2 regions of the Pseudoalteromonas sp. MMG012 genome follow, and region 1 is predicted to be linked to the other one. Evidence: predicted binding sites of a transcription regulator. Region 1 holds the regulator's gene; the other holds the start of a gene.

Region 1 (12,834 bases):
TCGGGTCAAGAAAAAACGGAAGAACCCACGGGGAAAAAAATAGATGAGTCTCGTAAGAAAGGGCAAGTTGCACGTTCGAAAGAGTTAGGGACCACATTTGTACTCATTTTTTCCTCAATATCATTGCTATTGTATGGACCTGATATAGGAAAGGGGCTGTATAATATAATGGGCCGAGCATTGAGCCTAAACCGTAATGAAACATACGATACAACCAAGATGTTCTCTATATGGGGGGAGATGTTTTCCGAGCTTATTTTCCCAATGTCTATGTTTGTTTTTATCATTGTAATAGCCGCTATTGTTGGTAATACTTTATTAGGCGGCTTTAACTTTAGTTGGCAGGCAGCGGCACCTAAAGCCAGTAAAATGTCTCCGGCAAAAGGTATTAAAAGAATGCTAGGCCCACAGGCGGGTATTGAGCTAGTAAAAGCGGTACTTAAATTTGGGTTGGTAGCAGGTTTTGCTATTTACTTGATAAACACTTTTTTTTATGAAATATTGCATTTAAGTGTCGAGCAAATCCCCAGTAGCATCATTCACGCATTAGAAATCTTGGCATGGATGTTTTTAGCGTTAAGTTGTACGTTAATTATTATTTCAGCCATAGATGCTCCTTACCAAAGCTATAATCACCATAAACAGCTTAAAATGACGATGCAAGAAGTAAAAGATGAATATAAAAATTCGGAAGGTGATCCACAAATTAAGGCGCGTATCCGTCGCACTCAAAGAGAGATGTCCCAGCGTCGTATGATACAAGATGTGCCTGATGCAGATGTGATTGTTACTAACCCAACGCACTATTCCGTTGCATTAAAATACGATACGGAAAAAGCCGGTGCGCCCATTGTACTAGCGAAAGGTGTTGATGAACTGGCCATGCAAATAAGAAAGGTCGCAATAGGTAATGAAGTGCCTATTGTTGAATCACCAGCTTTAACACGTTCTTTATACCATACCACTGAAGTTGGCCAGCAAATACCAGATCAATTGTTTACAGCCGTAGCACAAGTACTCGCTTTTGTATTTCAGTTAAAGCGCTTTCAAAAGGGCCGAGGCAAGCGACCGACAGCGCTTAATGACGATCTACCTATTCCCAACGAGTTGAAACATTAAACTTCACGGTTTTTTTAGACAAGCGTAACATTTATTTATGCTCTACATTTTTCATCATTACCTTATAAATTTAGGGTTAGTAACTTTATGGCGCATAACTTGCTTTGTACTAGTCAGTGTCAATATTTTGTAGTTACTAAGTTATGGATTTTAAAGCAGTTTTACAGCAAATCAATAGAGATAAGAAAGAATATGCAAAGGGTGTAGGTACCCCTCTAATGGTTCTGGCTGCGCTAGGCATGGTTATCTTACCTCTGCCTCCTTTCCTACTAGATATTTTATTTTCTTTTAATATCGCGCTAGCACTAGTCGTTCTATTGGTAACTGTTTACACCATGAAACCGTTAGAGTTTGGTATGTTTCCAGCAGTGTTACTTATTGCAACAATTATGCGATTGGCATTAAATGTCGCGAGTACACGAGTTGTTTTGCTTGAAGGGCACAATGGTGGTGATGCGGCTGGTAAAGTAATTGAAGCATTCGGCTCAGTGGTCATCGGCGGAAATTACGCGGTCGGCTTAGTGGTCTTTTTAATTCTAATTATTATTAACTTTGTTGTAATCACTAAAGGAGCCGGGCGTATTTCTGAAGTGTCAGCACGATTTACATTAGATGCAATGCCAGGAAAACAAATGGCGATTGATGCAGATTTAAATGCAGGCTTTATTAGTGCAGACGATGCTCGAGCTAGGCGAGAAGAAGTAACCCGTGAAGCTGATTTCTACGGGTCAATGGATGGTGCCAGTAAGTTTGTAAAAGGGGACGCTATTGCAGGTATTGTTATTTTAGCTATTAATATTATTGGTGGTTTATTTGTTGGTATGATCCAACACAATCTCGGGTTTGGTAAAGCAATGGAGGTTTATACTCTACTCACCATTGGGGATGGACTTGTGGCGCAATTACCATCGTTGCTTCTATCTATCGGCACTGCAATTGTTGTTACTAGACAAAATGAATCTCACAATATGGGAGATCAATTTAAGGCCCAACTTGGTAATGAAAAGTCATTATCAATAGCTGCTGCAATTTTAATTGTTATGGGACTTGTACCAGGGATGCCTCATGTTGCATTTTTGAGTTTAGGTGCATTACTCGGATATTTGGCGTATTACACTCAGTCCCAAAAAACAAAAGCAGAGGAAGTTAAACAAGCGGAAGAAGCCAAAGGTGGTGACATCGCAGCTCGAAAACAAGATCAAAAAGAGCTTGGTTGGGACGACGTTCAGCCTGTGGATGTTATTGGGCTTGAAGTTGGTTACCGTCTAATACCGTTGGTAGATCAAGCACAAGGTGGTGAACTATTAAGTAGAATCAAAGGTGTTCGTAAAAAGCTTTCTCAAGAACTGGGGTTCTTGGTTCCACCAGTACATATTAGAGATAACTTAGAGTTAGACCCCAATGCATACAATATTACTTTAATGGGAGTGGGATCCGGAGATGGGGAATTAAAGCATGGTGATGAGCTTGCAATTAACCCGGGCCAGGTATTTGGTCCAATAAATGGTGTTGCTACAACCGATCCAGCATTTGGTTTAGAGGCTGTATGGATTAAACCCGAACAGAAAGATGAAGCGCATTCTCTTGGTTATACAGTCGTTGATGCTGCAACTGTCGTAGCAACACATATAAGCCAACTGTTGACTAATAACGCATCACTACTATTAGGTCATGAGGAAGTTCAGAACCTACTAGATATTTTGGCGAAAAGTCATCCGAGACTTGTTGAAGGTTTGGTGCCAGATGTATTACCTCTCACGACTATCGTTAAAGTATTGCAAAACTTACTTAATGAAGGGGTCGCAATTAGAGATATGCGGTCAATAATTCAAACGCTCGTAGAGTATGGTCCTCGTAGTCAAGACCCAGATGTACTCACCGCGGCTGTACGAATCTCGTTACGACGATTGATTATTCAAGATGCAGTAGGAGCTGCGGAAGAAATCCCTGTCATAACATTGGCGCCTGAGTTGGAACAGATGTTGCATCAGTCACTTCAGAACGCAGGTGATGAAGGGGCAGGTATCGAACCAGGCCTTGCGGAGCGGCTTCAAGAATCGTTACGAGAAGCGCATCAAACGCAAGAAATGTTAGGTGACCCGTCTATTTTATTAACCTCAGGTATGTTGAGAAGTGTGCTCTCAAGATTTGTTAAACATACAATACCTGGACTTCGAGTGATGTCATATCAAGAAGTACCAGATGAAAGGCAAATCAAGATTGTGAGCTCAGTTGGACAATAATAGGACTCAAGGGGTTGTAACATGAAAATTAAACGTTTTTTTGCTAAAGATATGCGCACAGCATTAAAGGAAGTCAAAGAAGAACTTGGCGTTGATGCTGTAATCATGTCAAATAAAAAGTTGGCAGATGGTGTTGAGATCGTTGCAGCGGTAGATAATGACCGAGAACTAGTGAAACAACCTCAGGTTTCAGAAAATCTAGCAGAAACGGTTACGCAACCGCAATCACAACCGCCTAGATTTATACGTCCAGAGCCTCAAAGAGCACGGCCTGAGCCACAAGCTCAAGTTGCAGATAGCTTGCAAGCTCTGTTAGAGCGCCAAGCACCTCGTCCCCGTTCTCCTGAGTTGGCATCGATGTTTTCGCAATCTGGTATTGATACAGACCAAGTATTCAATAAGCATGCAGAAGTCGGTGGTCAATATGGTTCAATGGGACAGCGTCAAAGCGCGCCGACTCAACAAAGTCATGTTAGACCAACGAAATCAAAACCAATGGATATTTCAGCTCGTCACACTGAAAGCAACGCTGATTGGAAGTTTGAGGATGAATTAGAGTCTGGATTTGGTGATGATATAGTTAAACAGTCAGATGAAGTCCAGCCAGACGAAATGACGTCAATGCGCGAAGAAATGAATGCAATTCGTCAGTTGTTAGAGCACCAAGTTTCCGGATTGATGCAACAAGATATGGCACGCAGAGATCCTACTAGAGCCTGTTTAATTGATCGCCTGCAAGGTATGGGGATTGATTCAGAGGTTGCGGAACAAATGGCGTGTTTTATTCCAGATGATGTTTCGCGCAAAGAAGCATGGAATGCATTGCTTAATATGGTCGTAAACCAAATGCATACAACCAATAATGATATCTTACGCCAAGGTGGTGTTTATGCGTTAGTTGGTCCAACTGGTGTGGGTAAAACAACCACTGTGGCAAAACTTGCGGCATTAGGCGCACAAAAATATGGAGCTGACAAAGTAGCGCTAATTACGACAGATACGTATAGAATAGGTGCTTATGAGCAGTTAGCGACATATGGCCGGATTATAGGTTGTCCTGTAAAGCAAGTAAAAGATGCCAATGAATTAGCAGAAGTTTTATATCATTTACGCAATAAGCGTCTAGTATTAATAGACACAGCAGGAATGAGTCAAAGAGATTTGCGATTAACAGAACAATTAAATACTTTAATGCGTAGTGCAAGAGTTGATATTAGAAGTTATTTAGTATTAAGTGCGACTTCACAGATGCATGTTTTACAAGAGTCGGTCCGTCACTTTCAAAAAGTAAATTTAAGTGGCTGTATTTTCACAAAACTTGATGAATGTCTAAGTTTAGGTGAGATTATCAGTATTGCGATTCAAAATCGCTTGCCAATAGGGTATCTTACTAATGGTCAACGGGTGCCAGAAGACATTCGAGTGGCAAATGCTCAAAAGTTAGTCAAAAAAGCTGAGCAATTGTATTTAAAGAGAATAAAAGCACAACATTCGAGGCGCGAAGCAGTGGCGTCTCAGACAGTAGGAATGTATGATTAACACAGTTTTAGATCAAGCAAGTGGCCTGCGTAGGATGAATCAAAATAATAACCATGGTGTTAAAGTCATAGCCGTTACTGGTGGTAAGGGTGGCGTGGGTAAAACCAATGTGTCTTTGAACACGGCTATAGCGTTAGGTCAACAAGGTAACAGAGTATTAGTTTTAGACGCTGATTTAGGGTTGGCAAATTGTGATGTCATGTTGGGTCTGCGTGTCGAAAAGAATTTATCTCATGTTTTATCGGGCGAATGTGAGCTAGATGAGATTTTAGTTGAAGGGCCAGCAGGCATAAAAATAGTGCCTGCGACATCCGGCTCACAGAATATGGTTGAGCTTACACCGGCAGAGCATGCTGGGTTGATCCGGGCATTTAGTGAGTTAAATACTGAATTTGACATTTTAATTGTAGATACTGCCGCCGGTATCTCGGATATGGTGCTAAGCTTCTCTAGAGCAGCACAGGACGTAATGGTCGTTGTATGTGATGAGCCAACGTCCATTACAGATGCTTATGCATTGATTAAAGTTTTAAGCAGAGAGCATGGCGTTTACAAATTTAAAATAGTTGCGAATATGGTGCGTAGTTTAAGAGAAGGCCAAGAGTTATTTGCTAAACTGTCTAAAGTGACGGATAGATTCTTAGATGTGGCACTTGAGCTTGTTGCAACAGTTCCGTATGACGAAAACATGCGAAAGTCTTCGCGGCGTCAAAAAACAATTGTTGAGCTATTTCCTAAGTCTCCAGCCGCGGTTGCATTTCGTGGGCTGGCAAGCAAGGCCGCTAAATGGCCTATACCACATCAGCCATCAGGGCATTTAGAGTTTTTTATTGAACAACTTGTCAATGGGTAACTATGGCATCATCGGTGAGTAAAGCGATGGGGTATCAAACAACAGAACACTTGAGCATGGTGGTTGAACGTCATGCATCACTTGTAAAAAAGGTGGCATGCCATTTATTGGCAAGGCTACCTGCAAATATTCAATTAGATGATTTAATTCAATCAGGTATGATTGGTCTCATCGAGGCGTCAAAAAACTTTGACGCCAGTAAAGGGGCAAGTTTTGAAACATTCGCGGGTATTCGGATCCGGGGCGCGATGTTGGATGAAATCCGCCGAGGCGATTGGGCTCCACGTTCTGTTCATAAAAACAGCAGGACGGTGGCTGAAGCGATATCTTTCCTTGAATCTGCGTTGGGAAGAGAACCAAAAGATATTGAAATTGCTGAAAAACTTGATATTACGTTAGATGAGTACCATCATATTCTACATGATGTAAATGCGAGTAAAATTATCGGTATCGAGGATTTAGGCGTTGATGAAGACGTGATTACTCCTGCAAACCATGATTTATCGCTAGACAAACCTTTTAATAACGTTAAAAATGAACGTTTTAATGAATCGTTGCTGACAGCGATACAATCGCTACCAGAAAGGGATAGTTTAGTACTCTCTCTTTACTATAACGACGAAATGAATTTAAAAGAAATAGGCCAGATACTTGATGTTAGTGAATCTCGTGTTAGCCAAATCCATGGGCAGGCAATGATAAAGCTCAAAGCTAAAATCAATGACTGGGTCAATTAGAGTAAAAATAATAGGTTGAAACCTCACTGGAGGATGTTTTGGATAAAAACATGAAAATTCTCGTGGTTGATGATTTTTCTACAATGAGGAGAATAATCAAAAACTTACTTAGAGACTTAGGCTTTACAAATGTACAAGAAGCTGATGATGGAAGTACGGCGCTTCCTATGCTTCAAAATCAAGAGTTTGATTTTGTTGTAACAGACTGGAATATGCCAGGTATGCAAGGAATAGATTTATTGCGTGCAATTAGGGCTGACGATAGTTTAAAGCACATACCTGTTCTGATGGTAACAGCAGAAGCGAAAAAAGAGCAGATAGTAGCTGCTGCGCAAGCTGGTGTAAATGGATATATAGTTAAACCGTTTACTGCAGGAACGCTAAAAACTAAGTTAGAAAAAGTGTTTGAACGTTTAGGTTAACAATAAGAAGGAGAGGCTTATGTCAACGCCTTCTGTGCCTCAAATCACCCTTGAGCAAGCTAAACAACTTGTTGTTTATTTGGAACAAGGTGAGCAAGATAAAGCAGACCAACTTATACTGGATGCTGCGAATAAAGAACAGTCCGAGTTGTTTGCGGAGGTGGGTAAATTAACCCGTCAATTGCATGAGTCTCTAAAAAGTTTCGAACTCGATACTCGCCTTGCTGATTTGACGACTGAAGCCATTCCTGACGCTAAACAACGTTTAAATTATGTCATGGAAATGACTGAGAATGCAGCTAACAAAACAATGGATGCAATAGAGGCTAGCTTACCTTTAGCGCAACAGTTAGGTGACGAGATCTCAGAGATAAAGCCTACGTGGGATCGTTTAATGAGCCGAGATATCCAACTCGGTGAATTTAAAACGCTTTGTCATGACCTAGATCGTTTTATGCAGGGCTCTCAAACTCGTACTGACGAGTTACAGGGCCTGATGACTAACGTGCTAATGGCACAAGATTATCAAGATTTAACCGGTCAAGTTATTCGCCGTGTTATTGAACTTGTCAGGGAAGTTGAAGATAACCTTATCCATATGCTTACCGTTTTTGGTACGACTGATGAACTACCAGCCCAAGAAAGTGACGTAATCGCTGAGCAAGCGGTAGTTCAAGCAACTGAAGTAGACATAGATGCTATATCAGGTCCCGAAGGCCCCATATTGGATGCGGATACTCGCGATGATGTGGTTTCTGGGCAAGATGAAGTAGATGATTTATTGTCTAGTTTAGGCTTCTAATAGGAGAGTAGGTACATGAGCTTTGAAGTCGATGAAGATATCTTACAAGACTTTCTTGTTGAAGCAGGAGAAATTCTAGAGCTATTATCAGAACAACTGGTAGAACTGGAGAACAATCCTGAAGATAAGGAGTTATTGAACGCCATATTCCGAGGTTTCCATACTGTCAAAGGCGGAGCCGGCTTCTTAAGTATGACCGAACTCGTTGATGCATGTCATGGTGCTGAAAATGTGTTTGATGTATTAAGGCAAGGGCAAAGAGGCGTTAGCTCCGAATTGATGGATGTGATTCTACAGTCATTAGATACCATTAATGAGATGTTTGGGCATATTCAAAATCGTGAAAAACCAGAGCCTGCAGACCCTCAATTATTAGAGACGTTACATCAATTAAGTCGACCAGAATCAGAAGATGAAGCGCCAATTGTTGCAACCGAGCCCGAGCCGGTTAGTACACCACCTGTCGATGATGTGTTATTTGAGGCGGACTTAGCGCCTGCTACAGAAAATGATGGTGGTATTGATGAGATATCAGAAGATGAATTTGAAAATTTATTGGATGAACTTCATGGATCAGGGCAAGGACCAGCTCCTACTCCAGCGCCAGCGCCAGCTGCGAGCAGCAGTGATGGTGATATAAGTGATGATGAATTTGATAGTCTACTAGATGAATTACATGGCGTTGGTAGTTTTGGTAATATAGAGGCGGAATCATCAACTACAGGAAATTCGTCACCGCCAAGTGCGGCTGTCGGAGGTGATAACGCTGACGATGAAATCAATGATGATGATTTTGAAGCATTATTAGATGAACTTCATGGCAAGGGGGGGGCTCCACGTTCAACAGAGTTAGAAGCACCTTCTAAACAGAATGAATCTATACAAAAACCTGAGCCTCCAAAAGCGGCTACGCCAGCACCAACGCCAAAACCAAAACCAGCACCGAAACCAGTTGTTAAACTTGAAGCTAAGGCTGCGCCAGCGAAAGCGCCAGTGGCTAAAAAACCAGCTGCTGCGCAAGCAGAAACAACTGTACGAGTGGATACAAAACGTTTAGATCAAATCATGAATATGGTTGGTGAATTAGTTTTGGTTAGAAATAGGTTAGTGAGTTTAGCTAACAATACAAATAGTGAAACTATGGGTAAAGCTATTTCTAACTTAGATGTTGTTACTGCTGATTTACAAGGCGCGGTAATGAAAACTCGGATGCAGCCAATTAAAAAAGTGTTTGGTCGTTTTCCTCGCGTTGTTAGGGATTTAGCTCGAAGCCTGAAAAAAGATATTAATTTAATTTTGGAAGGTGAAGAGACTGATTTAGATAAAAATTTAGTTGAAGCGTTAGCAGATCCACTCGTTCACTTAGTGCGAAATTCAGTCGATCATGGTATTGAAATGCCAGATGTTCGTGAAGCAGCAAACAAGCCAAGAACGGGTACGGTTACGTTATCAGCCTCCCAAGAAGGAGATCATATATTGTTAACCATCAGAGATGATGGTGCAGGTATGGATCCAGAAAAGCTTAAGAAAATAGCGATTGGGAAAGGGGTTATTGATTCTGATCAGGCTAGCCGTTTATCTGATACCGAAGCGTATAATTTAATTTTTGCACCAGGGTTTTCAACGAAAGAAGAAATATCTGATATATCAGGCCGTGGCGTTGGAATGGATGTTGTAAAAACTAAAATTACTCAGCTCAATGGTTCCGTGAATATTCAATCGGAGCTTCGTGTTGGCACTATTTTAGAAATCAAAGTACCACTGACGCTAGCGATACTACCAACCTTAATGGTTGTTGTAGGTGAGCAAACTTTTGCATTACCTCTTGCTGGTGTTAGCGAGATTTTCCATTTAGATTTAACAAAAACGAATATTGTCGATGGACAGCTGACTATCATCGTGAGACAAAAAGCTATTCCACTGTTTTATTTGGAGCATTGGTTAGTAAAAGGCGCAGATACAACGACCAGAAAAGCGGAAGGTCATGTCGTTATAGTGCAAATAGGTACGCAGCAAGTTGGATTTGTTGTTGACTCTTTGATTGGCCAAGAAGAGGTGGTAATTAAGCCTCTCGACCAATTGCTGCAAGGTACTCCAGGTATGGCTGGCGCGACAATAACCTCTGATGGTGGTATAGCGTTGATCTTAGATGTACCAAATATGCTGAAACATTACGCTGGTCAGTAACCGAGTTTGTAGATTACAGTTAAATTGATTGAAGTGGTGCTAGTGCACCACTTTTCAGATCCGCAGAGAAGAATGAGCGTGCCAATGGCAGTTAAAGTATTAGTAGTAGACGATTCGAGCTTTTTTCGTCGTCGTGTCAGTGAAATATTAGAAAAAGACAGTGATATCAAGGTTATTGATTTTGCTGTTAATGGACAAGAAGCAGTAGAAAAAGCTGCAAAGCTTCGACCTGACGTCATCACAATGGATGTTGAAATGCCAGTAATGGATGGGATAACCGCAGTTAAAGCGATTATGAAAGCGAGCCCGACACCAATATTGATGTTTTCATCTTTAACAAGAGAAGGTGCTAGTGCAACGTTAGACGCTTTGGATGCAGGTGCGCTAGATTTTTTACCGAAAAAATTTGAAGACATAGCACGTAATAGCGGAGAGGCGATTAAATCTTTACAGTCAAAAGTTAAAGAGATTGGCCGTAGGCGGGTTCATCGTGTGGCACCAACAACAAGAGCGCCAGCGACTGAGGGGAGTAGTCGATTAAATTCGAGGCCTACGACATCAGCTAAACCAGTAATAGCACAGCCAGATAGGAGCTTTAGTCGAAGCTCTTCGCCAACGACGACTTCGACAAGTGTAAAAGCATCAGGAAAACGCTACCAGTTAGTTGCTATTGGTACTTCAACAGGAGGACCTGTTGCTTTACAAACTATTTTAACTCAACTCCCTGCTAATTTCCCGCATCCAATTCTGCTGATTCAACATATGCCTGCAGCGTTTACCCCAGCTTTTGCTGGGCGTCTTGATAGTCTTTGCAAGATAAAAGTACAAGAGGCTAAAAATGGCGATAGACTCGTTCCTGGTGTCGCTTATTTAGCGCCTGGTGGACAGCAGATGATGGTGGAAGCCAGAGGCGGCTCTAAAACATTGAAAGTATTTGAGGATGAGAGTCCTAGGATTACTTATAAACCGAGTGTAGACATTACTTTTGCTAGTGCAGCTAAGGCATACCAAGGGGATGTATTGGCCGTAGTTTTAACAGGTATGGGGGCCGATGGTCGGGATGGGGCAAGAATGTTAAAACAAGCAGGTTCTACTATTTGGGCACAAGATGAAAAAACATGTGTTGTTTACGGTATGCCTCAAGCTGTTACTAATGCTGGTTTATCAACTGAGAGTTTAGCACTCCAAGATGTTGCGATGAGAGTTGCAAAAGAGGTAGGGTGCTAATAATGTGCGAGAAACAGCGTACGTAATGGGCAATTAATTTATTGTGAATAGGCATCGCGTTTAGGAATAGACATATATTGTGAAGATTTGGACAGTCGCAAATCAAAAAGGTGGGGTAGGGAAAACCACTACCGCAGTGAGCTTAGGTGGTATACTCGCATTGCAAGGAAAGCGTGTATTATTAATAGACACAGATCCGCACGCGTCACTGACTTATTATTTTGGGATCGACTCAGAAGAGTTAGAGGTGAGCGTTTATGATATTTTTGCGCGAGGCTCAGCGATGCAAAGTGAGGAAATTTTGCAAGCGTTGTGCCCTTCTACAATTGATAATCTGGATATTTTGCCCGCAACAATGGCAATCGCGACATTAGATAGAAGTATGGGCAATCGCACGGGGATGGGCTTGGTGTTAAAAAAAACGCTGGCAAAAATTAGCGAGCATTATGATTATGCTATTTTAGATTGCCCCCCTGTATTGGGTGTTTTAATGGTTAATGCCCTTGCTGCAAGTGAGCGTATACTTATCCCAGTACAAACAGAGTTTTTAGCATTAAAAGGCTTAGATCGTATGATGCGTACCATGGAATTGATGCAAAGTTCGCAATCCAAAGATTATCAATATACTATTGTGCCTACAATGTATGATAAAAGGACTAAAGCATCATTAGAAGCTTATAAATCACTATTAGCCAATTACAAAGAATATGTATGGCCAGGGGTTATCCCCGTAGATACTAAGTTTCGCGATGCTAGTTTGGCGCAGCAAGTACCAGTGGAGTACTGTCCTAAATCCAGAGGTGTGTTTGCATATCAAGCGTTGCTAGAGTATCTGCATCAGGCAAAATAGAGGTATAAATGAGTAAGCATTTATTTGCTAATGAAAAAGTCATGAAGCAATATTTAGGGGCTTTACTAACGGAAGAACCTCTTCAAGAAGAAGAACTTGCACCTGTAGCTAAATTATTAGAGCAAGTACAAAGTGTAGATGAAGTTGTTACTGAAATTGAACCGACCTCAACGAAAGTTGCAACACAGACAGCGGCAGAAGTTGAAAAGGTAAGGTCAGTTGAAATAAAGGTTGAACCTCAAGAAATCGTTGAGCTACAAGCAAAAAATCTTGAGATACCAGAAAATAATACTATTATCAAAGAAGCAGCTGACACAGTAAATCATGCCGTGAGTGCTCGAGATGCTTATGGAGAAGACGAGTTTCAAGCACTATTTTTTGAAGTTGCTGGATTAACACTCGCTGTACCGTTGAAATCTTTAGGCGGAATTCACCAATTAGGTGAAATAAATCAACTTTTCGGAAAACCTAAATGGTTTAAAGGAGTGATGTTAAACCGCGAAGAAAAGCTAAATGTTGTAGATACAGCTCGGTGGGTTATGCCGGAAAAGTTTACACCAGAACTTGAGGAGCGTTTAGATTATCAGTATTTGATAACTCTGGGCGATAGCCCATGGGGCTTATTGGCTGAGAGCCTAGTTAATAATATTACGTTACAACCAGATGATGTAAAGTGGCGCACGAGTGACAGCAAACGACCTTGGTTGGCAGGTGTTATAAAAAAGAAAATGTGTGCCTTAATTGATGTCGATAATTTAAACCGCTTGCTTGAGCAAGGCCTCGATAGTCGAGAGCAGTAACTAAGATCTTTATGGAGTAAAACCATGAGCCAAGATAGACTACTTTCTGCAGACA
Region 2 (20,154 bases), on a different contig from region 1:
ATATGATCCGTTGTAACCCTGGAATTATATACCAGAAAAAACAATAACTTAAGGCGGTTTTTGCCGCCTTTTTATTTTGGCCTAAGAATTGCTTTAACTCCATATAGTCAAATTTTTGGAGTTACGTTATGGCGATTAGTTTTGATAAAGCCTTAGGTGTTCACCCCCAGACAATAGCCATCCGCTCTCAGCGAGCAGAAATATTAGCAAGTAACATTGCTAATGCGGATACCCCTGGTTACAAAGCAAAAGATATTGATTTTGCACGAGCATTTAAAGCGGCAAAATCTAACCAGCAAAGTGGCAATACAATGCTGCGCACCAATGACAAACATCTCTCCGGTGGTACTAAATTAAACAGCGGTGTAGAGCTATTTCGTAATCCAAATCAAACAGATACGGGCGATGGTAATTCAGTTGATATACAAGTGGAACGAAACTTGTATGTACAGAATGCATTAGAGTATCAAGCAAGTTTGCAATTTCTCACAGGTAAATTTAAAGGGTTGAAAAAAGCCCTAGGCGGTCAAGGAGCTTAATTATGAGTTTATATAATGTATTTGACATAGCGGGTTCAGGAATGAGTGCGCAAAACATACGCCTAAATACCACTGCGAGTAATATTTCTAACGCAAATAGCATTAGTTCAAGCCAAAATGATGTGTATCGAGCAAGGCACCCTGTATTTGCAGCTGAACTTACTAAAGCAAATGAATTACAAAATGCAAACTCAGCAGGCGCATCAGTGGGAGTTAAGGTATTGGGGATCGTTGAAAGTGATAAACCACTTCAGGTCGAATATAGTCCCAATCATCCAAGTGCCGACAAAGATGGGTATATCTATAAACCAAATGTGAATGTAGTTGAGGAGATGACAAATATGATTTCCGCTTCACGTTCGTATCAAACAAATGTTCAGGTGGCAGATGCAGCAAAACAAATGCTGAGTAAAACTCTGCTACTTGGTCAGCGTTAACGGGGGCACTAGCCAATGAATAGCGAAGTAAGTCAAACGTCCAGTCATATTGATTCGTTACGGTGGCCAGATAAACAAAAGCCAGTAGAAAAAGATGATACGTTAAAGCAAGAGGATTTCTTTGCCTTGCTTACCCAGCAGTTATCTTATCAAGATCCGAGTAAACCTGCTGATAATGACCAAATGATCGCACAAATGACGAGCTTTACAATGGCGGAAGGTATTTCAAATTTGAATACAAAATTTGAGTCTTTGTCTGCATCAATGACATCCAATTCTGCGTTACAAGCATCAACCCTAGTTGGTAAGAAAGCGTTACTTGAATCGGATACTTTGGAGTTAAGTGCTAGTGGTTCAGCGAGAGGCTCTATTATTTCAGCTAAGCCGGCGGAGAAATTGGTCGTAAATATCTACGATGAATCAAACCAGTTAGTTCGCTCTATTGATATGGGGGAACAAAAAGCAGGTGCAATTAGGTTCGAGTGGGATGGTAAGAATGGGGATGGTGAACCAATGCCTGAAGGGGATTATGAGATAAAGGCAGAAGCAAGTATTAACGGTGAATTTACCAGTTTACCGACAGCAACCTTTAAAAATATCGATAGTGTCAATGTTAATGGCGCTAACGGAATAATCATCAACACAAAAGCAGGCGCAGTAAGACTTACTGACGTCGCTGAAATCGCTTAATTCAAAGTTTATAGAATAGGCCTTACGTACAAGAGGTAAGAGTATGAGTTTTAATATTGCATTAACAGGTTTAGCGGCTGCTCAAAAAGATCTGGACACCACCGCAAATAACATCGCAAACGTAAATACCACAGGCTTTAAAGAGTCTCGAGCTGAATTTGCTGATGTTTATGCATCATCAGTATTTAGTTCAGGAAAAACTAAAAATGGTGATGGTGCGCAAACGACAATGGTTGCACAGCAATTTCACCAAGGTTCATTGCAATTTACAGCCAATTCGTTAGATTTGGCAATCACTGGTGAAGGTTATTTTGCTACGAGCTCTGAATTAGGCTCGCAGGATTATAGTTATACGCGAGCTGGTGCATTTAAGTTAAATAAGGATAACTTTATCTCAGATGCGCAAGGTAATTTCTTACAAGGCTTTCCTGTAGACCCAAGCACTGGTGCAACTACATCGGTGAGTTTAAGTACTGCATCGGCAATGCAAATCCCTGATGCATCAGGAGCTCCGAGAGCGACAACTAATGTATATTCTTCGTTTAACCTTGATTCAAGAGCGTCGCAACCAACAATTGCTTTTGATCCAACAGTTGGTGCATCGTTCAATAGTTCAACATCTACTACGGTGTATGACTCGTTAGGTGAACCTCATACGGTACAGCTTTACTTCAGAAAAACAGCCACAGCAAATAATTGGGAGGTATTTGGTACCATAGATAATAAGCCTTTCACGTCTGATGGTACAGCGGGTACTGGTGGGCCACATCCTATTGCAGGGTTTACATTCGATGCAACAGGCTTACCTAGTTCGACGATCCCATACTCTGCTGCAGGGGTCGCTGGTACAGCGGTACCGGTCGTTGCTGGTGGGACGTTTGGTGCACTGCCCTTACCTAGTGGCGCAGGTACAGGCCTTTCAACATTGTTAACTAATGGTGCTACGTTTCCAGCTCCATTGAATATGAATTGGCGCGATGAAGCGAATACCACCAACAAATTACCGACTCAATATGCGAGTCGCTTTGAAGTGAAAGCACTAGAGCAAGATGGCGCAACAGTAGGGCGTTTAGCTGGGGTCGATATTGGTGCAGATGGTAAAATTGTTGCCTCATATAGTAACGGTGATTCAACATTTTTAGGCCAAGTGGCTATGGTTCGCTTTTCTAACTCCCAAGGGCTTCAACAAGTGGGAGGCACTTCTTGGAAAAAGAGCTTAACCTCAGGAGAGCCAATTGCGGGAGAGCCAAACTCCGGAACGCTCGGGTCAATTAATTCTTCGGCGTTGGAACAATCAAATGTAAACTTGACGAATGAGCTTGTTGATTTGATAAGTGCGCAGAGAAACTTTCAGGCGAACTCCCGAGCGTTAGAAGTGAATTCAACATTACAACAAGCAATATTACAGATTCGATAACGAACTAATTCTAAAGGCCGCATATGCGGCCTTTTTATGTTTCCCTCCTTGGTCCGCCATTAACTCTATTTACCTTACTCACCTACAATCTACCGTCAAAATTTAACTGGCATTATAATTGCATTATTCTTTATATGATGAATTTTTAGGTCAATGCAATGGATAAAATGCTCTATATCGCTATGTCTGGTGCGAAACAAAACCTGCATGGTGTGGCTATTAAAGCAAATAATTTAGCCAATGCAAATACGACCGGGTTTAAGTCAGATTTTGCTCAAGCACGTTCCATGCAGGCATTTGGTGAAGGGTTACCGACTCGGGTGTTTGCTATGCAAGAGCGGCCTGGTACGAATATGACTAGCGGCGCGATTGTTGAAACCGGGCGAGATCTAGATATCGCGGTGTCTGATAAGTCTTGGATAAGTGTCATGGATAAAAGTGGCAAAGAAGCTTATACCAAAGTTGGGACGCTGAATATTACTGCTGATGGAGCGCTGGTAACTAGTCATGGGCGTCAAGTTGTTGGTGAAAGTGGTCCTATTATTTTACCTATTCCGGTAGAGAAGGTGACATTCAGCGATGACGGGTCGATTCAAGTGCGCCCTCAGGGGGCACCTGCAAACTTTTTGGAAGTGGTAGATCGTTTAAAGATCATTGAAGCAGATAACACCAAATTAGAAAAAGGAAATGATGGTTTATTCAGGCCAAAAGAAGGCTCGCTAGATGATGGTTTATGTGGTTTTTGTGATGTATCACCCACAGCAAAAGTAATGAGCGGAGCCTTAGAAATGTCTAATGTAAATCCTGTGCATGAGATGGTCGATATGATTAATCATCAGCGGCAGTTTGAAATGCAAATGAAACTAATGAAAACAGCAGAAGAAATTGACGAACGTCATGTATCACTGCTGCGTATAGTCTAACGAAGTGAGGTATATGTTATGAATCCAGCGTTATGGATCAGTAAAACCGGCCTAGATGCCCAGCAAACTGATATATCGGTAATTTCGAATAACCTCGCGAATGCTAGTACTGTAGGTTACAAGAAGAGCAGAGCAATTTTTGAAGATTTACTTTATCAAAATATTAATCAGCCTGGTGGTCGTTCGTCACAAGATACAGAGTTACCCTCAGGACTAATGCTCGGTGCGGGGGCCAAGGTTGTTGCAAACCAAAAGAATTTCTCCCAAGGTAATATGCTTAGTACTGAAAACTCATTAGATTGGATGATCCAAGGTCCTGGTTTTTTTGAAATTCAAATGCCAGATGGCACCATTGGGTATAGCCGTAATGGCCAATTTACGACCGATGAGAATGGTAGAGTGGTTACTTCAGGTGCAGGTTTCCCTGTGCAACCAGAAATGAATGTGCCAGATGATGCTAAGTCGATCACAATTTCACAAGACGGCGAAGTATCTGTGAGAGTCGCAGGGCAAGCACAAAATACGGTTATCGGGCAATTAGTTATAAGTGACTTTATTAACCCATCAGGTTTAGAGCCAATGGGTCAGAATTTATATACGGAAACAGCGGTGAGTGGAGCACCAGTGCAAGGGAATCCGAGTGCAGATGGATTAGGTTCTATTGTGCAAGGAGCATTGGAGACATCAAATGTCAATGTGACTGAAGAGTTGGTCAACTTAATTGAAACCCAGCGAGTCTATGAAATGAACTCAAAAGTGATTTCTTCAGTGGATGAGATGCTGAGTTATATCAATCAGCAGTTATAAATTTTAGGAGGTTGTATGCGTGCTTTATGTATGATTGTGGCGGCATTGATTTTGCTTTCTGGTTGCGTGTCGACACAAAATAGTGAGGTTGTGCGTGATGACCCTTATTATGCACCTATGTATCCAGAACAAGATTTAGAGCAAGTCGTTGCGACAGGGTCATTATTTAATCCAAATCGTTCGAATGATTTATATGCAGATAAGAAAGCGCTACGCACAGGCGATATTATTACTGTTGTACTAAGAGAGTCAACACAAGCATCTAAAGCAGCGAACAGTGAAACCGATAAAGAAACGGATTTAAAACTAGATCCTGTATTAGGCTTTAATGGTACGCCGGTAAATATTGGCGGAGACAATATTCAATTTGGTTTAGGGTCCGAGTCATCTTTTAAAGGTGACAGCAAAGCAAATCAATCAAACAGTTTGTTTGGTAACATTTCTGTCAATGTGATGCGGGTGTTACCCAATGGTAATTTGGTGATCCGAGGAGAAAAGTGGCTTACTTTAAATACAGGGGAGGAGTTTATCCGCCTCGAAGGTCTCGTTCGAGCAGCAGATGTTGCTGCGGACAATACGGTTGAGTCAAATCGCATTGCGAATGCCCGTATTCAATATTCAGGGAAAGGGCAAGGCCAAGAAGCACAAAGTTCAGGCTGGTTAACTCAATTCTTTATGAGTACGTTGCTACCATTTTAGGGCACAAATATTATGAAACTATGTCATCTATTCTTATCTGTATTATTGATAACGCTAGTACCAATAGCGAAGGCTGAACGGGTCAAGGATATAAGTATGGTGCAAGGCGTTCGCTCTAACCAATTAGTAGGCTATGGCTTGGTTGTGGGTTTGCCTGGTACGGGTGAATCAAGTCGTTTCACCGAACAGAGCTTTAAAGCAATGTTAAGTGGTTTCGGCATTACTTTGCCGTCTTCTTTGAAACCAAAAATAAAGAATGTGGCGGCTGTTGCAGTTCATGCTGATTTGCCCCCTTTTACTAAGCCCGGCCAAACGATTGATGTAACTGTGTCTTCAATAGGCAGTGCGGGCAGTTTACGGGGAGGTACGTTATTACAAACCTTTTTAAAAGGGGTGGATGGTAATGTATATGCTATTGCTCAGGGAAGTATGATTGTTGGTGGTCTTGGTGCGGAGGGCTTAGATGGCAGCAGGGTGGTCATTAATACGCCCACCGTTGGTCGAGTGCCAAATGGAGGAACTGTTGAACGTGAAGTTAAAAGCCCATTTACACAAGGTGATTTTATCACTTTTAATTTGAATAGCCCTGATTTTACAACTGCTAAGCGTCTGGCTGATACAATCAATAATTTGGTGGGTCCTAATAGTGCTAAACCGATGGATGCGGCATCTATACGTGTAATCGCACCAAGAGACCCGTCTCAGCGAGTTTCTTATTTATCGACTCTAGAAAATCTGGAGTTTAAACCAGCAGATACAAGTGCAAAAATTATCGTAAACTCTCGCACAGGTACCATAGTGATAGGTAAAAATGTCAAATTACAGCCAGCAGCAATTACACATGGTGGTTTGACAGTGACAATTGCTGAACAGCAAAATGTCAATCAGCCTCAGCCTTTGGCGGAAGGGGAAACCGTTGTCACTAGGCAAAGTATTATTGACGTAGATACGGACGATTCTCGTGCTTTTGTGTTTGACCCAGGTATTAGTCTAGATGATTTAGTGCGAGCTATTAATGAAGTAGGTGCAGCTCCTGGCGATTTAATGGCTATTCTAGAAGCACTAAAGGAAGCTGGTGCAATAAATGGTCAATTAGTTGTCATTTAAAAAGTTACTATTAATTAATATATTAGCCCTAATTAGTTAGGGCTTTTTATTGGCTTGAATCTTGCTTGTTAAATGTTATGAATAGTTAAGTGTCATTAAGCCGATGAATACAAATCCGTTAGAAAAGCAGAATTTCTTTGATTTGAGCGATTTAAATAGCTTGAGAAAAGATGCACTGAAAAGCGGTGGCGATCCAAACGCCTCTGATGAAGCGCTAAAAAAAGCGGCACAACAATTTGAGTCAATTTTCACCCAAATGTTGATGAAAAGTATGCGCAAAGCGAATGAGGCGATGGAAGATAAAAATAGCCCTTTTAACTCTAGCGGCGTTAAATTTTTTGAAGAAATGCATGATCAGCAATTATCAATGGATTTGTCCAGTAAAGGCAGTTTGGGGCTGGCAGACTTAATTGTTCAGCAGTTATCACCCAACGCACAGGGTTATACGCCGGCGTCAGTATTACGTACAGGTGCTGATTTTGAGAGTGACCGACGTGCTGCAGGGGAATTACTCGATAAGCAACCTTCGCATGTGAACGCGACCTCATCTACTACAAGCGAAAGTGCATCATTTAACGACCCAGAGTCTTTCGTATCAACCATGTGGGAACACGCAAAAACGGCTGCTCAGAAAATAGGGCTCAATCCAGCTGTAATGGTTGCTCAAGCCGCATTAGAGACTGGTTGGGGGAAACATATCATTGCTAAAGCAGATGGTTCGAGTAGTAATAATTTATTTAATATAAAGTCAGACAAAGCGTGGCAAGGTCAAAGTGCCAAAAAACTGACTTTAGAGTTTGAAGATGGTTTGCCAGTGAAAAAACAAGCGAGTTTTCGTGCCTACGACACAATAAAAGACAGCATGAATGATTACGTGGATTTCTTACAAGGAAACCCTCGTTATCAAGACGCATTAAAAAAAGTAGCGCAACCCGAGCAATATTTATCAGCCTTACAAGATGCAGGTTACGCCACTGACCCACAATATGCAGCCAAAATAAAGAATGTACTACAACGTAGCGACTTAAAAGAAATGCTTACATCGTTGGTTCGAAAGGGAGTGAATTAAGATGTCGTTCAATCTAATGAATATTGGAACCAGTGGAATTAGAGCCAGCACTGAGCTGTTACAGACCACAAGTAAGAATATTTCCAACCTGAATACCAAAGGGTATATCCGTGAGCGTACTGAGCATTCGACCATGGTTGGCAATCAAGTCGGTCGTGGTGAAACGGTTCGTTTAATTAATGAGTTTGCGCAGAAACAGTTGAATCGTGATATTTCTAATAAAACGTATTATGAACAATTTGTCACCGAGGCCTCTCGTGTCGATACATTGTTTGCCGAAGACTCAAATAGCTTAAATAAGAGTATTAATTCTCTGTTTAATAATTTACAAGAAGCAATGAATCAACCATCTTCAAGAGTAACCCGTGGTTTATTTTTAACCGATGCAGAGAACTTGACGGAGCAAATGGATAGGTTGTCTGGCATTGTATTTGATCAAGGTAATATTGTTAATCAACAGCTTGACTTGTTTGCAAATGAAGCGAACAACCTAATACAGAAGGTCAGCGATTTAAATGCACAAGTTGCATCGTTAAATACCCCAACAGGTACGAAAGCGTCGAGTTCAGTATTAAATGAGCGGGACCAAGCAATCAGTGATTTAGCGGAGCTGGTGGATATTGAAACATTAGATGGTCCTAATGGTGAAAAGCTCGTGTTTTTAGGTTCCGGCCAAGCGTTAGTAATGGAAAACGGTACATTTAATGCGTTTTCACTTGCAGGGGATCCTGACCCGAATGTACGAGATTTAAAATTGGACGTTAAAGATGGCCAAGCTGTAGCGCTTGAGGTCAATTCGAGTACATTAAAGGGAAAAATTGGTGGTTTGCTGGCATTTAGAGATGAAATATTACAGCCAGCGCAAAACCAGTTGGGTCAAATAGGGATTGCATTGGCTGACGCATTTAATGAGCAAAACAAAAAAGGCATGGATTTAGATGGTAATTTAGGCGGTGAGCTATTTAAAATTCCAACGACTACGGCGTTTCCGTACAAAGGTAATAATGCAGGTACTACATCTGTTGTTACGGCGACATTAGAAGCGGGAAAAGGTAAAGATATTCCAGCAACTGACTTTATAGTTAATTATCTAACGGCAACAACAGTAGAAGTGGCTGCCGTTGATAGCAAAGGAAATATAATCGGTACTGCGTCAACTGGAAACATTACACCCCCAGGAAATATCGTGTTTACGGGTCCAGCAACCCCGCCTGATACATTCGGATTGGAAATATCTGTTTCAGCGGGCACAACGAACCCAAATGACCGTTTTTTAATAAAGCTCAATGCCCATGCCGCTGCGAATATTGAACTGGCCACAGATAGACCGGAAAAGCTGGCTTTAGCTGCGCCAATTAGAACAAAAACAGATGCGGGTAATACGGGAGATGGAAACATTACGGTTGGAACTGTTTCAAATACTGGTACTGGTAGTAATTTCACGGCTGGGCCACCCCCGAGTTTGACAAATGGGACAATTACGTTGCAAAAAACAGCGGTGGCCAATCAATACACGGTTACCGATGGCAGTGGTACCGTTACATTTTTAGCGCCTCCTCCCGCAGAAAATATCTTATCGACAGCTGGTGCGCCATTTAATGGCTATGGGTTTGATTTTAATATTGAAGGAAACGTGAAAGAAGGAGACTCCTTTCAAGTGGAATTTAATACGGGGGGCTTTGATGATAACCGCAATGGGTTAGCATTAAGTCAATTGCAATCCAGTGAATTAGTACGTGAAAATGTCATAACGACGACAACAGCCGATAATTTGCAAACATTCAATGAAGCATATGCAGGATTAGTCACCGATGTTGGTGTAGTTGCTAATCAAGCAAAAACAAATGGTGCGGCGTTTGAAGCATTAGCAGCACAGTCTGAAGCTTGGTTCGAGTCAATGTCTGGCGTTAATTTAGATGAAGAAGCCGCAAATTTATTGCGTTTCCAGCAATCTTATTCAGCGTCTGCACAGATCATCTCTACCGCTAGAACTATTTTTGATACATTATTAAGTGCAACGAGGTAATTATGCGTTTATCAAATAACTTAATGCACAAAACAAATTTAAACTCTATTTTAAATAACCAGCAAGAGGTAAACAAAGCGCAGCAACAGGTTAATACACAAAAGAGGGTATTAACAGCCTCAGATGATCCATCTGCGACAGCCCGCGCTTTACTGTATACAGATAGAATTCAAACCAATGAGCAATACACTAAAAGCTTAACGATGTTGAATAGCCGACTTAAAACACAGGAAAGTGTTTTAGATAATATTAAAGAGTCGGTAACCCGAGCGCATGTACTTACTATCCAAGCTGGTAGTGGTGCTTTATCTAGTGAAGACCGAGCAGGGATATCCGAAGAGATCTCTTCAATTAAGGAAACTGTCCTCGATTTGATGAATGCGAAAACGGAAGATGGACGATATATATTTTCCGGATATCAAGATAATACTCAAACCTACTCCTTTAATAGCACAACGAGTCAATATGAGTACAACGGCGACCAAGGGCAGCATAAAATAAAGGTCGCTGAAGGTGTAGAGATTAAATCAAGTGACAATGGTTTTGACACATTTGAAAATGTACCTAAACGTTTAGATATTGATCGGGCTACCATTGCACCGGGTACGGCGAGTGTCTATGTGAAAGAGCAGGGGCAATTTGACTCTTTCCATAAAGCACAATATAACGCCAGCCCTGCAGCACCAGCGAATGCGAATACCATTACGGTTAATTTTACATCGCCAACAACCTATGATGTATTGCAGGGTGGGGTTGCACTTAAGTCGGGTACGTATGCTGATGGAACTGCCAATATTGATGGTATGGAGGTTAAACCTAATGGTGCTGCAAGTATCACATTTAACTTAGAGCAACCAAAAAAGGAAAATGTACTTAACACGCTAAATAAGTTAGAGGCAGCACTTAACGATTCCTCGCTTAGCCAAAATGATTATGAGCAAGTATTAGCTGATTCGCTCGTAGGTTTAACTAATGCTAAAAACCTAGTGTCACAAACTCAATCTGGTTTAGGTGGACGATTGAATACTGCGCAGAGGATTGTCGATGCCAATGCTGACCTCGATATAAATAACAAAGCAGCAAAAGCAACGCTTGTAGAACTTGATATGGCAGAAGCGATAACTGAGCTGACTAAACATGAAACGGCATTGCAAGCTTCACAAGCTACTTTTGGCCGCCTGACAAATTTATCATTGTTAGAATATATTCGATAAATCTAATCATCTAGTTAGGCTAGCCCTGCAACTAGCCTAAGCTGGTATTTCTGCAATTAACACGATAATGTATTGATTAATATAAAAAATATTCAGCGAAAAGAATATTTAAATATAAAGAGGGTACTTTTAGCTCTTTCCCGATTAGTCTTTTTTCTTATGATAAATCATTGCGTTATATTTTTTTTAAAAAAAACTCTAAAGGATTTTTTAACCTTTCCGATAACTTAAGTAACCAAGCTGGAGAGATAAAAAACATCGAAGGCTTAAAGTTATAAGTTTGAGAGTAAACACAAAGTTTACATCGGGAGAAATATCATGGCACTTTATGTAAATACTAACGTAAGTTCATTGAACGCACAAAGACAGTTAAATAATTCAGGTAACTCGCTTGATGTATCATTTAAGCGTTTATCTTCAGGCTTTCGTATCAACAGCGCAGCTGATGATGCAGCAGGTCTTCAAATCTCAGACCGTTTGAGTTCTCAAATCAACGGTTTAAACCAAGGTAACCGAAATGCAAATGACGGTATCTCATTAGCTCAAACAGCTGAAGGCGCGATGGATGAAGTTACATCTATGTTCCAGCGTGTACGTACGCTTTCACAACAAGCAGCAAATGGGTCAAACACTGATGAAGATAGACTGGCGATTCAAGAAGAAATTCGCTCATTGTCTTCTGAAGTAAACCGGGTTGCAGCTGATACAACGTTTGGTGGTCAAAACCTATTAGACGGCACATATTCTGCAAATTTCCAAGTTGGTGCTGATGCAATACAAACGATTGGTTTTAGTATGCAGAGTGTCGGTGGAACAGCGAATAGTTTAGCGGGAAACAACGGTTTTACTATGTCAGGTATTGCTGGTGTTGCAAGTGGTGTAACAGGGGCATCATTAAGTACTACAACGGGCACAATTAGTACAACAGTTGGCGCTTCAGCAGATAACACGGCATTCTCTGATGTATTTACGGCAGATGGAATTTCAGTGTCATCTCAAGCAAATGCACAAGCAGTAATGGCGGGAATGGATGCGCTTATCGCAGTAGTTGATAAGAAACGTGCAGAGTTAGGTGCGGTACAAAACCGTTTCCAATCTACAATTCGAAACCAAGCGAATATCTCAGAGAACTTGTCAGCTGCGAAATCACGTATTAAAGATACGGACTTTGCACAAGAAACTGCAAGCTTAACTAAAATGCAGATCTTGCAACAAGCAAGCCAAACGATTTTGAGTCAGGCAAACCAACGTCCACAAGCAGCTTTAAGTTTACTAGGATAATTTCGAACGGTAATTTGGAAGTTGGTGTCCGTGCTTGATGGGGTATTAACACGGACACCGAATTGGATAACAAAGCGGAGGAGCTTAAAATCCAATAGCGTTCATCAATTCAATGAACAAGTATTTATAAGCATAAGCTATGCCAATGTTTATGCTAATTTATTGACACTCACTCTCAAACTTTAAAAAAAGGGGCCTTAGGCTCCTTTTTTTTATTTAAAATCACGTCGTTTTTGTATCTAAACTTAGAGCTAGTTTATTAATTTATTGAAAGTGGCAGCTTATTGCCATAGCCCATCAAATATAAATACCCTTAAATTTACTTTCTTATATAGATGGAGATATTCTTATTAGTAGATGTAGGGCATTTCACTTGATGGTATTGCAACTTCCCCTAAATATGCATACTGGTAGAGGTTATGATTGAACAATAAAATCGCGTCCCGGCGTTTTATTGGAGAACTTTCGCGTTATCTTTGAACTTTTTACCAGTAAAATTGATAGAGGTAGATATTACCGGTGCAAAACAGAAGTTGTGGCAAATAGAGTTTTAGCGTTTTTTTGAATCTATAAGAGAATTAAGTTACTTAGGCCCAAATCAAAAGGATTTTACAGCACGAGAATCGTTCGACCTCCCTCATCTATATAAAGCACCTTTAAGTAATAGGTGTGTTTAGCTGTGATGCAGATTACCCCAAACAGATGTTTTTATATTTTCATATTCAATACTTGGCCTGTCTTTTGCTTTATTACTATTGAATGGTACTAAAACCATGCAAATGGCAGTTTTTTGCCCCATCGGCAAAATAGGTTTGACGATAAAAATTGCCACTTTGTATATAGACAATTGAAGCTGATAAATGTTCAGCTTTGACTTGAAATAGAGAGAATGAGTTATGGCTTTATTTGTAAATACTAACGTCAGTGCATTGAATGCTCAGCGTCAATTAACCAATTCAGGTAATGAATTAGATACATCATTTAAACGTTTGTCGTCTGGCCTTCGAATTAATAGTGCAGCCGATGATGCTGCTGGCCTTCAAATTTCAGATCGTCTTCAATCGCAAATATTGGGATTAGGGCAAGGTAATCGAAATGCCAATGATGGTATATCTTTAGCGCAAACAGCTGAAGGTGCCATGGAAGAAACAACGCAAATGTTTCAGCGTATTCGTACTTTGTCTCAACAGGCGGCAAATGGTTCAAATACAGATGAAGATAGATTGGCAATTCAAGAGGAAATTCGTCAATTAGCATCTGAAGTGAATCGGGTTGCAAGTGATACGACGTTTGGTGGACAAAATTTACTTGATGGTTCGTATGCAGCGAATTTCCAAGTCGGTGCAGATGCAGTACAGACTATTGGGTTTAGTATGCAGAGTGTAGGTGGAACCGCAAATAGCTTAGCAGCTAATGGTGGTTTTACTCTTTCAGGAGTTGCAGGTGTAGCCAGTGGTGTATCAGGTGCATCATTAAGTGCGACAACCGGAACAATTAGTACAAATGTTGGTACTTCAGCGGATAACACTGCATTTTCAGATGTCTTTACCGTGGATGGTATTAGTGTATCGAGCCAAGCAAATGCTCAAGCTGTATTTGCTGGTATGGATGCATTAATTGCAGTTGTCGATAAAAAGCGAGCTGAGCTCGGTGCGGTACAAAACCGATTCCAATCTACGATTCGGAATCAGGCGAATATTTCAGAAAACTTATCATCTGCAAAATCACGTATTAAAGATGCAGACTTTGCTTTAGAAACAGCAAAGTTGACAAAAAATCAAATATTACAACAAGCTAGCCAAACAATACTAGGTCAAGCGAATCAGCGGCCTCAAGCAGCATTGAGCTTATTACAAGGCTAATTAATATAATTTAATTTATTTTACAAATATAGCTAAAGCTTTCGCTCCAATCGCCGATAGCGGAATTAGAGAACTATCAATCTAGGACTCTAATTCGGTAATTAGCAGGGTAGGGGTATCCCGCTATTTACCTTATCTAAGATGAAGCGGAGGCTATTATGGCTTTATATGTAAACACTAATGTGAGTTCTTTGAACGCACAAAGACAGTTGAATAATTCAGCAAACTCGCTGGATACCTCGTTCAAACGCCTGTCATCAGGTATGCGTATTAACAGCGCCAGAGATGATGCAGCAGGTATGCAGGTTTCAAACAGACTGACTGGTCAGATAAATGGCCTAAATCAAGGTATACGAAATGCCAATGATGGTATTTCATTAGCACAAACGGCTGAAGGTGCGCTGGACGAAACAACACAAATGTTTCAACGAGTTAGAACTTTGGCGCAACAAGCTGCGAATGGGTCGAATACGGATGAAGATAGACTTGCGATTCAAGAAGAGATTCGTTCGTTATCAGCAGAAGTTAACCGAGTTGCAGAAGATACAACTTTTGGCGGCCAGAACTTATTAGATGGTACCTATGATGCAAACTTTCAGGTAGGTGCTGATGCTGTTCAAACCATCGGTTTTAGTATGAAAAGTATAGGTGGTACAGCCAATTCAATTACTGCAGATGGTGGTTTTACATTGTCAGGCATTGCAGGTGTCGCCAGTGGTGTTACAGGTGCCTCGTTAAGTGCTACAACGGGTACGATTAGTACCACAGTTGGCGCTTCAGCAGATAATACGGCATTTTCTGATGTCTTTACTGCGACAGGTATTTCAGTATCTTCACAAGCCAATGCACAGGCAGTATTTGCCGGTATGGATGCATTAATCGCAGTAGTTGATAAAAAGCGAGCAGAGCTTGGTGCGGTACAAAACCGATTCCAATCTACGATTAGAAACCAATCAAACGTATCAGAAAACCTAACAGCTGCGCGTTCTCGGATCAGAGATACAGACTTTGCACAAGAAACGGCAAGCTTAACTAAAATGCAAATTTTACAACAAGCGAGTAGTTCTATTTTGAGCCAAGCAAATCAGCGTCCACAAGTCGCGTTGTCATTATTGGGTTAAGAAAGAAGTAGCATACGGCAAACTTGGATGTAATACATTCTAGTTTGCCGTATGCTATAATTAGTTTAAGTATTAGGAGATCTGTTATGAGCAACATTGACCCTTCAAATGGCATCGCCAATATTTTGACATCGACGTTGAAACAAGATGTTGGTGAAAACGACTCAAGCTTTACGCGAGCACTAGAAAAAACAAAAAATACGACAGAAGATCGTCAGGGGGAGCTGAAAACTGACACCCCTCAAGAGCGGCAAACGTTAATCGATACAGTTCAAAAGAATTTAGACAAAGTGAATGAGTTTTTACCAGTCACCTCTACAAATTTGTCATTCGAATTCGGAGAGAACGGGGATCCACCTTTTATTAGAGTAATTGACAAAGATAACGATGAGGTGATCCGTGAAATCCCGTCAGAAGAATTTCGAGAAGTAGCTAAGGCTTTAGATGAGTTTGCCGATAAGTTAGTAAGCAAAGGCGTTTTACTGAATGAAACAGTATAAACGTTGTTAATTTTTAGGAGGTAACGTATGCCACTTATTACTTCAGCAGGTGTAGGGTCTGGATTAGACTTAGAAAGTATTATAAGAGCGTCTGTGGATGCGGAAAGTACACCAAAGCTAGCTGCGTTTGGAAGAAAGCAAGAGTCATTAAAAGTAGAGCTTTCCGCTATTGGTGAAGTAAAGTCGGCTGCCTCAAAATTAAATGATACGATTGAAAAGCTTGCAGACCCAGAAAACTTTGGTAAACGTAAGGCTACTGTTGCACAGCCAACCTCGGGAGATTTGATTAGCGTTACACCAACAAAAGATATTTCTGTTGGTAATTTTGATATTGCGGTTAATCAATTAGCGCAGGGAAGCAGAGCAGTAACAGCTGATAATGCATTTTCATCTGTCGATGATGTTGTTACAGCTTCAGGAGGGACTCTGACCTTCAAAGCTGGCGCGGATAAAACATTTGATCTTACCTTGAGCGCAGGTGCAACCCTTGCAGAGCTGCGAGATGCGATAAATGCATCTGAGCAAAATTTTGGTGTGACCGCAAATATTGTAAACACAGGTGACCCGAGTATTGGATCTAAGCTTGTACTTACTTCTAATGTGAGTGGGGATGGCAATAATTTGGTTATCACCAGTGATGGATCTGAACTTGATGCAATTGAAACTTATGATGCATCAACGAATGCGTCTGGTGGAATGACTATAGGTGCAGATGACCAAGCTCAGAATGCGAAAATTACTATCGATGGCTTAGCTGTAACAAGCGATACTAATACCTTCAAAAACGCTGTACAAGATATGACGATTAAAGCGTTGAAAACGAGTGAAAAAGATACTGAGGGTAATGATGAAACTGCGCGTTTGAATATTGACTATGATAAAGAGTCAATTTCCACTTTGGTTGACGAATTAATTGCCAATTATAATAACTTAGTAGGAAATATTGGGTTTCAAACAAGAATTGGTAAACCGCTTAATGGGGACTCGGCAATGAGGGGGTTAAGCGATCAACTCGTTAATACTTTAAGTAAAGCGTTAACAGATGCTGGACCATTTGAGTCAATTTTTGATATAGGGTTAACAATCGATAAAGAGGGATATTTACAAAAGTCGTCGTTAGTTCGGAGCCTCAATGACGCGATGGATGAAAATTTTGATAATATTGGCAAGGCTTTTGCAGGAGATAATGGTGTTGCAAAGGGGCTGGAAACATTACTCGGCAACTATGTAGATTCTAGTGGTTTAATGAAGCAGCGTGAAACGACGCTTAACGGCCAGCTTAAAGATTTGGAAGGTGATATCGTTAGTCATAATGAAAGAATGGTATCTTTTGAAGCTGGCTTACGACAGCAGTATGCGGGTTTGGACGTATTGTTGGCTAATATGAAGCAAACGCAAACATACTTAGGTGCGCAGCTTGCGAATTTACCGGGCTTTGTTAAAGCAAAATAAACTTAGGGTGCATATATGTACAATGCAAGAGTAAAAAATTATCAAAAAGAAGCACTTAAAACACAAGTAGCAGGTGCTGATCGTTATGAAATCATTCAAATGTTAATGTCGGGAGCTATCGAGAAGATGGTCTTTGCGAAAGTTGCAATTGAAAAACGCAACCTTGAGGCGAAAGCAGAGCATATTTCAAAAGCGTCAGCTATTTTGGAAGCGCTTAGAGGGTGTTTAGATTTTGAAGTTGGTGGAGAGGTCACTGATAACCTATATGCGTTATATTCATATATGATCGATAGGTTACTTGACGCGAGCATGCAGAATGAAGCGTCTATTATTGATGAAGTTTCGCTCTTACTTAAAGAAATTAAATCAGCGTGGGATGCTATTCCATTTGATGTAAGGCAAAAAACTTTAAACGATAATGGTTCGGATGCAAGCGTTGGATAGTTATACGTCTATAAACTTGATGCTTAATAAAGCGGAAGCACTTGTTAAAGAAAATAAACTAGATAGCGCGCAACAGCAGTTGCTTGATTTAGACAAAGAATTAAAGATTTTTTGTACTACAGACTTAGTGCAAAACTCAGTACTTACATATGACTCAGCAGTAAAGTTAAATGAGAGATTTTCTAATTTTATTCTTCAATTAGAAACTGCTAAGAAAAAAACAGCCAAAGCTCTTTTAGAGCAAGTTAGTAACCGTAAAAAAATAAGTGCCTACAGAGGTATTTAAGGTAGAAAAATGACAACGCCTTCCTTAGAGCAGCAAATTAGTAACCTCAGCTCAAAGCTATCAGAAACCTTAGAACATAAGCAAAGAGAAGATAAATTTGCTATCGAAGCAAATGAACGGTTTTCAAAAAATTTAGCTTGCTTTGAAAAATACTACCAAGAAATTGCCCAAGCAATAAAAGACTATCAAACAAGAGATGACTTTTGTATTCACGTGACATCTACCGGCCATGGTAATTTTTTTCCAAAAAATATAGATGCACCAATATATTCAGACGACCCGATTGCACAGACTCAAGAACAAATTGAAGTTCAAACAACTCATGCTGTATATAGCTTGACGGATTATACTGGGTATCCACAAGATGATATGGATACAAGGATACATAGCCGTTACATGACAGCCCTTACAAGACATATGTGTGATGTGCGGACTGAGAATAAGAGTTCTATAAAAGTATTACCTGATTCATTTCCTACGGCAATTATTTTTGGTATTGGCCTTGGTTATCATGTGCCCTTATTACTTAAGCGGACCCATTTTGATTATGTGTATTTAATAGAACCTGAATTTGAACAATTCTTCGCTAGTCTATTTTGTACGGATTGGTTTGAAATCATAGAGACTGTTGATGAACAAGGAGGGTGTCTGTTTTTTCATCTAGGAATTGATCATAAATCATTTATGGATGATATAGAGAAAATATCAGAAGATGTTGGTGCTTTTTCATTGGTCCGCAGTTTCTGTTATCAGCACACTCCAGGTCAAACTTTAAATACATTGATTCAAAAATGGTGCTCTGATTACTTTCGTTTCCAATTTGGGCATGGGTTTTATAACGATGCAGTTACGGGATTAGCACATAGCATTCATCATTTACGAAATAATGCGGCTATACTGAGTAAGTCGCCGACAGGGTTAGATTTTGACACACCAATATTTATTGTCGGTAATGGCCCTTCCCTCGATAGTGCCGAAGAGTTTTTGAAAAATAATCAACAAAACGCGATTATTATTGCAATAGGAACTTCAATTGCATCTTTACATAACAAAGGTATCCAAACAGACTTTCACGTTCTGGTTGAGAGGCCGTATTCGAACTACAAAATATTTGGTGATATTCTCCCAAGTGAAGAATATCAAAAAGTAAATTTATTAGGCTTAAATACTTTATACCCGGATACAACTAAGCGATATAAATGGGCGGGGATAGCTGCTAAAGGTAGTGAATCAGGTACTTGTTTATTAAATCTTTTATCTCAAATTCATCTTTCTCAAGGATTACCTTTAATTCCATATTGTAATCCCGTCGTTGCGAATGCTGCCCTGTCGTTTATGTTATTTATGGGATTTCGGAATGTGTATTTATTCGGGATTGATAATGGTTCTCAACCATGTGGTACCCATCATAGTAAAGACAGCATTTATAGCCAGTCAGAGGAGGATGGTAGTGAGGGATATTTGAGCTTGAAATTTGATGGAAAAGCCCTTGAAGGTAATTTAGGAAGTTATGTTATATCTAATGACTTGTATATTGTTGCACATGCACAGCTTGAAAGATTAATTAGCCATTATAATGCAACAAGTTGTATGAACGTTGGGCATGGTGCAAAAATTCAAGGGGCAATAGCGACCCCGACAGACAATTTAATAGACTTAAAAAAGCCGTTAGATAAGGTCAGTGTGATTGAGAGCATAAAGCAAGGCTTTTTTGAAGAATTACCACTAGATGATGTGGAAGAGAAGTTTATAGCGGTTGATAAGTTACAAGATGTATGCGAACACGTTCTTGCAATTTCTAGGGAAGATGTCGATTCACGGAAAGTAGCATCAGAACAATTGCGAAGACAGGCTCGGTTTATTTATTCGTTACGAGATACGAGTCTTGCGCATCTGTTCCACATAATTAAGGGGGCGCTCTTATACTACCATTGTCCAATGATAACGCTTTTATATCAGTACGATGATGAGGCTTTTTGCTTGGAAAAGTACAGTGAACTTAATCTGCTTTGGCAACAGTATGTTGAAGAGATAAGAGATGATTACGCTATGAATTATGATAGAACATGTGATTTAGGCAAGGAAATTTAATGTTGAAGTATCAAGAGTCTGAGTGCTTTTATAGTACATTATTTGATGAGTTATTCCCTATAATGAGGTCGATTACGGGCCCTGGGCTAAGGCATAGTTATGATATATTCGCTAGGTATATGCCATTAGATACCTTATCAATAAAGACAGGAGAAACTATATTTGATTGGACTGTTCCACAAGAGTGGC

Evidence for each region. The regulator FliA, encoded in region 1, starts transcription of late flagellar genes. The targets are predictions, from matches to a motif close to CTAAAGNTNNNNNNNNNNNNGCCGATA.
Region 2: the regulator FliA is predicted to act here: its motif matches at 11,127-11,153, upstream of J8L97_RS00890 (flagellin).

Annotation. Positions count from the first base shown of each region.
Region 1 is NZ_JAGJEF010000005.1:37,609-50,442, forward strand. Features, by position in the region: gene flhB (flagellar biosynthesis protein FlhB) at 1-1,119, shown strand, start outside; gene flhA (flagellar biosynthesis protein FlhA) at 1,263-3,362, shown strand; gene flhF (flagellar biosynthesis protein FlhF) at 3,384-4,901, shown strand; gene J8L97_RS02845 (MinD/ParA family protein) at 4,894-5,754, shown strand; gene J8L97_RS02850 (RNA polymerase sigma factor FliA) at 5,781-6,491, shown strand; gene cheY (chemotaxis response regulator CheY) at 6,530-6,913, shown strand; gene J8L97_RS02860 (protein phosphatase CheZ) at 6,933-7,715, shown strand; gene J8L97_RS02865 (chemotaxis protein CheA) at 7,731-9,902, shown strand; gene J8L97_RS02870 (chemotaxis response regulator protein-glutamate methylesterase) at 9,987-11,129, shown strand; gene J8L97_RS02875 (ParA family protein) at 11,209-11,979, shown strand; gene J8L97_RS02880 (chemotaxis protein CheW) at 11,988-12,779, shown strand; gene J8L97_RS02885 (chemotaxis protein CheW) at 12,804-12,834, shown strand, end outside.
Region 2 is NZ_JAGJEF010000002.1:1,650-21,803, reverse strand. Features, by position in the region: gene J8L97_RS00950 (protein-glutamate O-methyltransferase CheR) at 1-47, shown strand, start outside; gene flgB (flagellar basal body rod protein FlgB) at 129-539, shown strand; gene flgC (flagellar basal body rod protein FlgC) at 542-976, shown strand; gene J8L97_RS00935 (flagellar hook assembly protein FlgD) at 992-1,666, shown strand; gene flgE (flagellar hook protein FlgE) at 1,710-3,083, shown strand; gene J8L97_RS00925 (flagellar basal body rod protein FlgF) at 3,242-4,006, shown strand; gene flgG (flagellar basal-body rod protein FlgG) at 4,025-4,813, shown strand; gene flgH (flagellar basal body L-ring protein FlgH) at 4,829-5,512, shown strand; gene J8L97_RS00910 (flagellar basal body P-ring protein FlgI) at 5,525-6,619, shown strand; gene flgJ (flagellar assembly peptidoglycan hydrolase FlgJ) at 6,723-7,688, shown strand; gene flgK (flagellar hook-associated protein FlgK) at 7,690-9,714, shown strand; gene flgL (flagellar hook-associated protein FlgL) at 9,717-10,928, shown strand; gene J8L97_RS00890 (flagellin) at 11,247-12,209, shown strand; gene J8L97_RS00885 (flagellin) at 13,106-14,071, shown strand; gene J8L97_RS00880 (flagellin) at 14,230-15,192, shown strand; gene J8L97_RS00875 (flagellar protein FlaG) at 15,279-15,692, shown strand; gene fliD (flagellar filament capping protein FliD) at 15,720-17,144, shown strand; gene fliS (flagellar export chaperone FliS) at 17,160-17,588, shown strand; gene J8L97_RS00860 (hypothetical protein) at 17,581-17,874, shown strand; gene J8L97_RS00855 (6-hydroxymethylpterin diphosphokinase MptE-like protein) at 17,884-19,965, shown strand; gene J8L97_RS00850 (DUF4910 domain-containing protein) at 19,965-20,154, shown strand, end outside.